DNA from 3 places in the Paenibacillus sp. GYB003 genome. Region 1 is predicted to be linked to each of the others. Evidence: riboswitches for the same ligand, from Rfam matches in the RefSeq annotation. Region 1 holds a riboswitch; each other region holds the start of a gene.

Region 1 (3,277 bases):
GTCAACGACTTGGAGCACGGCTCCGGCGAAAAACGTTACGCGAACGGCGATTCGTACAGCGGCGAATGGCGCGAAGGAACCTTTCACGGAAACGGCGTCTATGTTTGGGCGGACGGGACCCGTTACGAAGGGGGCTGGGACGGCGGCCTCGAGCACGGCAGCGGCAGCAAGACGTACCCGGACGGAACGCGGCAAAGCGGGATATGGTCATACGGCGAATTCGTTCGAACGACCGATCAATTGCATCCGCCGACGATTCAACCGGACTGAGTTGGGGTACAAATATAAAGAGACGCCAACTAATCCGGTGAACCGTACGAACGCTGCACATACGGTTATCACCATCCTAAGCGGGGTGTAAGTGTATGCCATTTCATCATGTGCTGGTCGCGTATGACGGGTCTCCGCAATCGCAGACGGCTCTGGATCGCGCCGTCGATCTCGTTCGCGGCGCTCCGGGAGCGAAGCTGACGGTCGCCCACGCGTTCCAGCTCCCGAATTTCGTCGTGGGCGAGGCGATGGTGGTAGCGCCGGTCCTTACCGAGCTTGAAGAAATGTCGGAGTCGGAGCGCATTTTGGAAGAGGCGAAGGCGCGAGCCGCCCGGCTGCCGGACGCGACGTTTACGCTGCTGCAGGGCGATCCGGCCGCTTCGATATTGGAGTTCGCGGGAGAAATGGACGCGGACCTGATCGTCATCGGAAGCCGGGGACTCGGCACGTTCAAGGAGCTGGTGCTCGGCAGCGTCAGTCACTACGTCGTACAGCATTCCCCGATTCCGGTGCTCGTCATCAAAAACGAACGCTCCGGCCGATGACCCTAAAAAATTAAGCCAATATGGACAAAAATCCAGTCCGAGACGGCATCCGTCTCATATCGTAGATCGTGTGGTCCTAATTTCGCAATCGGCGGACGTAGACGATACGCTTCGCCGCCATTGGGAATCGACCGCAACAACTCGATATCGGGGAGGACTGGACATGGGATACCTTGGCGGTGCCGGTTGCGGCTATGGTGGCGGACTGTTTACTTCGACGGGCGTCATTTTGGTGTTGTTCATTTTGCTGGTCATCGTTAGCCGCGCCTTTATCTGATCGTCCTGAAAAGGCGTTCGGAAACAAGCATCGATACGATCCGGAGCGAGGGGCGGGCGACCGCCCCTCGCTTTCCGTTCGACCTCCGCTGCCGTGTCGAAAGGAACGAAAAACGTCCGAAAATAGTCGTTAATGTCTAAAAATAGGTAAAAAGGAGGATGCGGACGGACAAGCCCTTCTATATGCTTAAGGTAGGAATCGATAAAATAGAAGCCAAAACTTCGAAAGCTTCCCGATAAAGGCAAACCCGGCGAAAGCCGGCGACGCAAAGCTACAGGGGCTAAAGTCTCAGGCTAAGACGAGCGGAGACGATGCCAGCCAGCTGCCGAACGAACGGTTTGAAGTTTTTTTGTTTTGGATAAACGGATGGATGGGGACGCAGCAGGTCGATTACTTACGGAGCAAAGGGGCTGAACTTTAATGGACGAGCGGCTCAATTCAACGGAGCGCGGATTTTACGTAAAATTGGGCGACGATTTTTTCGGCATGTACGACACGTCGGGAGGGCCGAAGCTGTTTTTCAACCGCGACAAATACCGGCTGACCGATTCGAAATGGGATGTCGAGCTGGTCATCGGGCGCAAAAACAATCTGTTTATTTTTTATTGGCAGGGCGAGATGAAAATTTCGTTCCGTTTCTGCAAAAACCAGGATTCGGTGATCCAATTGTACCGTCTGCTGCAGGAGTACGTCTCCTCCAAGCGGACGTTGCGCTGACCATCGGCTTCCATACGAACCGGGCTTCCCGCCGTTACGGCGCGGAAGCTTTTTTCTTGAGCGCATGCCGCTGCAAAACGGCGGGAACACGAAAAACCGCATCGGGCGATGCGGCCTTGGAAGTCGGTTCATTCGGATACGGCAAAGGGAAAGGGGCTTATTCGGGCAGCTGAAAATAGATGTCTTCGCCTTGCGCGTCCAGCGTCAAATCGCGGTTCTCCAAAAACCAGACGTCCGCTTCCTCCATAAAAAACGTCATGCCGCCGGCGGTCGCCCGCAGCCCGGCATCGATCGGCTTCGCGCTCATTATGCCGAGCGCGTACGGGTTTTCCCCGCCGCCCGCGTATCGGACGTAAATGCGTATATGCTCGCCTTCGCGAAATCCCCATTCTTCGGCGAAACAACGGACGGCTTCGTCGGTTACGTTCAGCTTCATTCCGATTCCCCGTTTCTCGCGCCGGCATCGCCCAATCGCTTATGCATGAACACGAGCTCGTGCGCCAGACGTTCGATACGCTCGGCGGCGTCCGGATCGGCGATTTCTTTGCGTTCGTTGAAATGGCTGTCGTGCAAATAGACGTAGCTCGGAGCCACGTACGACCGGAAAAAGCCGGCGATCGGCTTCAGCTGGTTTTCGATGACGAGATAGTGCTGGTACGTGCCGCCCGTGGCGACGAAGCCGACGACCTTTTTGCGAAGCGCCGAAACCGGAATGAGATCGAACACGTTTTTGAGCGGTCCGGACAACGAAGCTTGGAAAATCGGCGTGCCGATGACGAAAAAGTCGGCTCCGGTGATCGCGTCGATAACCCGCTTCGTATCGCCCGTATAAGCGGAAGGGTCGCGTCCGTCGCAAAATACGACGTCGTATTGTTTGAGGTCGAGCAGCTCGGTCTCGACGGCCGGATCGTGCCTGCGCGCCTCCCGGAGCACTTCGTTTACGGCGATCGCCGTCTTCGAGCCGATAATCGTTCCCGATATGCCTAGCAGTTTCATGTCGTTCGCCTCTCTCGATAAGGTGGGATCCATAGGTCCGTGCGTCGGGGCGAAAGGAATTGCCCGAGGCGCGGAACGCGTTTCGTCCGCGTTGGCCGTTTCCCCATTATGGGAATATCGGCGGCGGTTTGTCAATAGTTTTGTAACTTTACATACAAATATGTGTAGGAAGTGAGACGTGCCGGAGCAGCCGGCTTGTATGATGCCGCGCGATAGTTCGACGAACCGAAGGCACGAGCATGCAGCCAATTTCGGAGTTACTTATAGGTTACCAAAGGAAGGAGGAATGAACTATTGCCCACGCGGAAACGTTCGACTGGGATAGGCCGAACGATGCGGGGATGGCTGATTTTGTGGAGTTAGATGTCTGCAAATGTCGAAGGTTATTTGTTGACAGCGCTTTCTTCCATTCTTTATGATGAACTTGTGCATCAGATGGATATCACTGTTTGGCAGCTTTTAACGCCGGGAT
Region 2 (3,277 bases), on a different contig from region 1:
AGCTCGTCGAGCGAGTGGGTGATCGGCTATTTGGAGAAGTTCGCCATCCGCGACTATTTTTCCGTCATTCGCACGCGGGATTACGTCGCGAAGGTGAAGCCCGATCCGGAGCTGTACGTGCAGGCCGTCGATCGGCTGGGCGTCTTGCCGGAGGAAGCGCTGGCGTTCGAGGATTCGCCGAACGGAGCGCTGGCGGCGCGGCGCGCCGGGCTTCACTGCGTCATCGTCCCGAACTCGGTGACGGAGTCGCTCCCGTTCGGCGAGCACAGCAAACGAATCGCGTCGATGGAAGGGCTCGATTTGAGCCGCTTGCTCGAGGAGCTGGCGTCCGGCCGGACGGAGGGGGAGCGATGATCGAAATCCGCCGCACGCAGCCGAAGCGGCTGCTCAACCCGGCTTCGGGATATTTGACCGGCTACAGCCATACGCTCAATCCGTACGCAGGCTGCGGGTTCGCGTGCTCGTACTGCTACGTCCGCAAAATGCCGGTCGCGTTGTTCCGCCGGGAGCCGTGGGGCGAATGGGTCGACGTGAAGGTCGGCTCGGCGGAGCTGCTCGCCGGCGAGCTGGCCAAGGCGAAACGGAAAGGGCCCGTAACGATCTTCATGTCGTCGAGCACCGATCCGTACCAGCCGCTGGAGGCGAAGGAGCTCGTGACCCGTTCGCTGCTTGCCGCGATGGCGGACGAACCGCCCGACTTTTTGTTCGTGCAGACGCGCAGCCCGCTCGTGACGCGAGATATCGATCTGCTTCTGCGGTTGAAGGATCGCGTTCGGATCAGCATGACGGTAGAAACCGACATGGAATCCGTACGGAAGGCGTTCACTCCGTCCGCCCCTCCGATCGCCGCCCGTTTGTCCGCCTTGCGCAAGCTGACCGAGGCGGGCCTTCGAACGCAGGCCGCCGTTTCGCCGGTGCTGCCGAGCAGCCCGCAGTTCGCCGGGACGATCGCCGCGGCGACCCGGCGGGTTTGCGTCGACGATTTTTTCATGGGAGACGGCAGCTCCGGAAGGCGGACGGAGCAGCTCGGCATCCGGACCTTGTTCGAGAAGACCGGTTATACGGAATGGTACGATCGCGAACGGTACAAGGACATCGTCGAAGCGCTCGGCCGCCATTTCCCGCCGGAACGGGTCAAAGTGAGCCAGAGCGGATTTTTGCCCGATTCGTCCGATACGAATGTGTTGTAAAATGTTCGAACATTCGGGATTTGCAGAAAAATTAGAATCGTTCGATTTTTAGTTTCGTTGAAAGAAAAGGTATGGTATATTAAGGTTCAGGTAGACTACCAGCAAATAATTGGAAATGGAAGTTTGGCAAACTTGCCGAAAGGCAGGGACGCAAAGCCACAGGTCTAAGGTTCGGCAGAACTATGACAGCTGGGTTGCTGAAACGCTCGCGTTCGCGTTGATCGTATCATGCCATCGGCCGTCCCTGAATCCGGGTACGGCTTTTTTTAGCTTGCAGAGCTAATCGTCCCCCCGGGTCGCGGCAAAGTATCGGAATCGAGCCTCGAAAGCCCTCGCCGCGCCTCCGCAGCTGTCTCTCATCGCTCACGTCCGCATAAACGACGCATACCGACAAACCTAACGGAAGGGAAGAACCATATGCACATAACCCGCGCGTTTCGGTCGTTCCGCTTGTCCGTCTTCCGGAGAAAGGAAGCGCTGCTTGCCGCTCTCGCGCTGCTCTCGGGCGTCGGCGCGCTCATCGACGCGATTCCGGATGCTGCCCGGTCGCTCGCTTCGCTTCTGTTTACATTGTCGCTTCTGGCGGCCGCGGCGCTGAACAAACGCCGGAAAGCCGCATACGGCCTGTCCAGCCTCGCCCTGCTGGCGTACATCGTCTTTATGCGGCCGGACGGCTTGTTCGCCCTGCTCTTAACCGCCTATCCGCTATTGCTGTTTTACGCGCTTCTTCTGCCGAGTCCGCTGTATACGCTCGCAGCGGCGCTGGCGATCGGTCTCAATTTGTATGCGTACGCCGACACGCCCGAAGGGCAGCAATGGCTGACGCATCTGTTTTTTATCGCGCTCCATGCGATGGCTTACACGATAGTGGCGCATTACACGCGAAAGCTCGAACGGGAGCGAAACGAGTACCGCCACCTCAGCATGATCGATTCGCTCACCGGGCTTGCTTCGCTGCAGCAGACGCTGCTGTTCGGGCAGCGGCTGATCGACGAAGGCAAGGCGGTCCGCGTGCTGCTGATCGACCTTAATTTTTTCAAGCAAATCAACGATACGCACGGGCATATGGTCGGGAATAAAGTCATTCTGCACGTCGCGGACTATTTGCGCGGGCTGGTCCATAATGTGAACGGAATCGCCGGCCGATTGGGCGGGGACGAATTCGTCCTCGTCGTCGAAGATTCGCCTCCTTTCGAAGGCATTCGCGAGCGGCTGCTCGGCGAGCTGAACGGTCAATCGTTCGCGATGGGCGACGGGACGCCGCCGGTGTCGCTTTCTTTTTCCGTCGGCGTCGCCGCCTCGAAGCCCGACCGGAGCGTACGGATCGAAGATTTGCTCCATGACGCCGATTTGAACATGTACGAATTCAAATTGCATCACCGGCTGCCGACGTTCCACGGGAAGACGGCGGATTTGATCGAGCATAATCCCGATCCGATCTGCACGTTCGACCGCAAAGGCAAGCTCATCGCCGTCAATCCGGCCGCCGCCGACCTGCTCGGCTATACCGCCGAGGAAATGACCCGCAGGCAGTTCGTGGCGCTCATTCATCCGGACGACCGTCCGAAGGCGCTGAAGTCGTTTCTGGAGACGATGAAGGGCGGCTCGATCCATTTCGAGCTGCAGCTGCTGCATAAAGAGGGGCATACGATCATCGCCGACGTAACGAACATTCCGATCATCGCCGATCATCAGATCGTAGGGATTTACGGCGTCGCCAAAGATATTACCGACAAGAAAAAAGCGGAGGAGCTGCTTCGCAACTCCGACCGGCTTGCGGTGACCGGACAGCTGGCCGCCGGACTGGCCCACGAAATCCGCAACCCGCTTACGGCGCTGAAAGGCTTCATACAGCTGCAGCAATCGGCTCCGACCGAGAACAAGGCGTACTATCCGATCATGCTGAACGAGCTCGAGCGGATCAATTTTATCGTCAACGAGTTTTTGCTGCTGTCCAAGCCGAAAGAGGCGAGCTTCCGCGATACCGATATTCGCACGGTACTCGATCACGTGGTGACGCTGCTCGATACGGAGGCGATCATGAACAAGGTGCGGCTCGTCACCGAAGAGATGGCCAACATTCCTCC
Region 3 (3,277 bases), on a different contig from region 1:
GCTCCTTTACGTTGACCGTCACCGTTGAGGTGGAGGTTCCACCTTTGCCATCTTCGACTATGACCGTGAAGGTATCTTCACCGACAAAATTTGGATCAGGAGTATACCTCCACGTTCCATCCGGATTGACGGTTACCGTACCATTTTTAGGAGCGGTTCCTTGGGCGAACGTTAGCGTATCGCCGTTTGCGTCCACGCCGTACACGCTTCCGGTTGCGGTTGTGCCTTTCCATGTTGTTTCTTCGAAATTCGGTGCGATCGGCGGACGATTCACTTCGACCGTAACGCCGTTGGATTTCCGGGTTTCATGATCCCCTGACAACAAATTGTCGTACTCCACAGTTGCTTGGTTGGAGACGGCAGTCGTTTTGTATTTCGAGAGGATTTTTACTTTAAATTGGACCGTTGTCCCGTCAGGTAAGACGTCGACGTTCGGGATTCTGCCTGCTTGGCTTCCATTCGCTCCGTTGCCTAAGCGAACGACTACCCGATTTTCACTTGCCAGAAACTCACCCTGGTCATCTCCCGCTGCATCCGTAAGTTTCCCGCTGTTAGGTCCGGATACGATTTCTAGGGAGCCGGGGATGTATTCTGTTCCGTCGGGGATAAGGTCCGTAAATAATGTGTTGCTTGTCTCGTCCCCTCCATCATTTATAAAGTTGACCGTATAGGTTAAAACATCTGCTTCCTGTACATTATCAGCGGGGTCTACGGACTTTGTTACAACACCACACGGCTCTGTGCCTAGGAATATGTCATCCAAGAAATTACCAGTATTCGGAGCTCCAGCGACACTTCCAACTGATTCGAAACCAAATCGCGTTACGGTTTGACTCTCAGGAACTTTATAAGTCCCACGATACTCCACCCATCCTTGGGAAGTGTGAGTTTTTATTGTTTCAACAACAGGTAGTTTACTTGGATCAGTTGTACTTGAGCCTATTCTGACAGCCATGGTATCGAACCCATGCACCTGGTTTAGATATACAGCTCTGTGTGATAGTCGCCAACTAATGGTTTGTCCCGGTATTGTTTGGACATCCTGATACAATTGACCAAATTCATAAGCGTTCAATTCCACAAACTGTTCTCCATCTGGAACATCAGTTATATGATATTTGTTATTAATATTAGGATGTATGCCAAGTTTAGTTGGTGACGCAAATTCAATACTTCCTGAACTATCAGTAGTTTCCCAGCCAGGTACAAAGTCATCATAAATCGTCTTCCATTGAACACCATCATGACGGACAGAATTACTAGGGGGATTCAACAAGTCAGGGTCTTCAAAACTACCGTTAATTAATGCAACTCTATTCCCGCAAGGAAACTGAGATGGATCTGCATGTGCTGTTTGGTTCCCAAGCGGCGCTAGTGGCAGCCAATTGCTGACGATTAAAGCTGTAGCTGCTGTGATGGCGGCCCGTTTCATTAACCGCAAGTTCATTTTTTCGACCTCCAGTTCAATTCACTTTCGGTGTCTTTTTTCTAAACCTGCCAGCATTAAAGTTAGCCGATAGTATTACACATTCGAGATTTTTTTCATAAGTGACTCTATCGGCTTGCCATTGTAAAGGGAGGCATTATGTATCCTTCATTCGCCTCAACTGCACCAACTGTTATAATTTCCTCTATAACCTCTTCCCTCCATGATGTTTAATTTTTACCTATAGACAAAGCTAAGAGCTCCGGCTATCATTTGCTCAAAATTTTAAGCATCTTAAAAAAAAGTAGGCCTGTGTCCAAAAACAGACGGAGGCCTCCGTCGTATTCGGCAGCTGGCTGGCGGTAGCATTTGCATTGCTCAGCAAATCCGTTAGCCCCTATAGCTTTGCGTCCCCACTTTTCAATGGGTTTGCCATGTCGTACGAGCAGTTAAATAGTTGAAAATTTTAACATAACTTAAAAGTATAATATAAAATAATTATAAATTAGGTACTTCAGACTCATTTTTTGTAGTTATTTCTTTCTATTTGTTGTTTTTAGGAAAAATATGATGATAAAAGAGCGCCGGTCAACCTATTTTATTAAAACCTTTGTTTTGTTATAAAAACAAGAGAGCTGCCCGATGAGGACAGCTTGTCTTACCCGCCTATTCTTTAAAACTCCTCATGATCCTGCTCAAAGAATCCCATTAGCTTCAATGTATTGGCCATACTTTCGGTTCCCTCAAGTATCTTCCTGCGGATCAAGCCATAGCGGAAGAACAACAACGTCTCCTTGTAAGAGTATCCCTGCATGAACCTGTAATCGACAGCCTTCTTTGCGTCTGGATCCCGAATTAAAGTGAATGCCCTCCAGAGCTGATGCGCGTAGAACCGATACCGTTGATACACCCAGCGTTGCTTTTCAATCAGAATTGTAGCATTGGCTGTCTTGACCGCGTACAGATCCTCCTGATCGATTCGACGAGCTACCTCGCCGTCAATTATCGTCTGCTTCAAGCTTAAGCGTATTGCGAATTGTCCGCGCTACGCTTTTTTTGATTTATTGTGTACCGACGTGGATACGAAAAAGATCATCGTTGATCGATTGGGACAATTCAATATCCGGACATCTGCACATATAATTCAGAAGAATTAAAAAACGCGGGAGGGAATTTGGATGACAGACGCTTTTGTGGAGCGCTCATTGGATGAAGTTCGATTTTGGTCTCGAATCATGAAGGAGCATTCTCTTTTTTTAAAATTGGGATTTCGATGTGAAGACACGCAACTGATCTATGAAGCCAATTACTTTTATGGTGTTTTCGAATCAATCGAGAACAGGGCCAATGCATTTACGATCGGAACGGACCCTCAAACGATCCGAAAATTTAATGAAGAAATTTATAATGCCGTTTCACACATTTGGGCTTTTAAACGAAAAGTGCTTGGATTGATTTTGACGTGTCAGCTGCCAGGGGCAAATAATTTCCCTTTGCTGGTCGATCATGTAAGCAGGGAGGCGAACTATTTCAGAAATCGGTTGGCTGAGCTTAATTCGGGTAGGTTGGAGCCGTTGCCCGACGCCATTATTGACGAAAACGTTTTTTTTCTGAGAATTATGGCCGATCATGCCAAATTCATCAGTCATTTGCTTGATCCTTCCGAACGGAAGCTTGTCGAGCAAGCAAACGATTTCAGCCACGATTTCGATCAATTGTTGTTTCAAGCAAGAGATTTAGAATCCATGCGACCCCAATCGCAGACCGTACCACTTCTTGATCAATTCCTCGACCAAAACAGAGTTTCGGTTACATCTCTTCGTGACTTCAAAAGGACAGCACGTGATTTAA

Evidence for each region. A riboswitch is a leader RNA that binds a small molecule or an ion and turns the genes downstream of it on or off. The one in region 1 is predicted to bind cyclic di-GMP.
Region 2: it holds a riboswitch for cyclic di-GMP, as region 1 does, so the genes downstream of both, PV407_RS00590 (ATP-binding protein) here and PV407_RS10910 (hypothetical protein) in region 1, are expected to answer to the same signal.
Region 3: it holds a riboswitch for cyclic di-GMP, as region 1 does, so the genes downstream of both, PV407_RS22945 (Ig-like domain-containing protein) here and PV407_RS10910 (hypothetical protein) in region 1, are expected to answer to the same signal.

What each region holds. Positions count from the first base shown of each region.
Region 1 is NZ_JARBDC010000032.1:17,241-20,517, reverse strand. Features, by position in the region: gene PV407_RS10925 (MORN repeat-containing protein) at 1-270, shown strand, start outside; gene PV407_RS10920 (universal stress protein) at 366-815, shown strand; gene PV407_RS10915 (YjcZ family sporulation protein) at 979-1,092, shown strand; cyclic di-GMP riboswitch class I at 1,323-1,422, shown strand; gene PV407_RS10910 (hypothetical protein) at 1,513-1,809, shown strand; gene PV407_RS10905 (HesB/YadR/YfhF family protein) at 1,967-2,245, opposite strand; gene PV407_RS10900 (NADPH-dependent FMN reductase) at 2,242-2,805, opposite strand.
Region 2 is NZ_JARBDC010000001.1:123,412-126,688, reverse strand. Features, by position in the region: gene PV407_RS00600 (HAD family hydrolase) at 1-354, shown strand, start outside; gene PV407_RS00595 (SPL family radical SAM protein) at 351-1,190, shown strand; cyclic di-GMP riboswitch class I at 1,306-1,392, shown strand; gene PV407_RS00590 (ATP-binding protein) at 1,608-3,277, shown strand, end outside.
Region 3 is NZ_JARBDC010000069.1:304,513-307,789, forward strand. Features, by position in the region: gene PV407_RS22945 (Ig-like domain-containing protein) at 1-1,447, opposite strand, end outside; cyclic di-GMP riboswitch class I at 1,771-1,870, opposite strand; gene PV407_RS22950 (hypothetical protein) at 2,100-2,444, opposite strand; gene PV407_RS22955 (DUF2935 domain-containing protein) at 2,605-3,277, shown strand, end outside.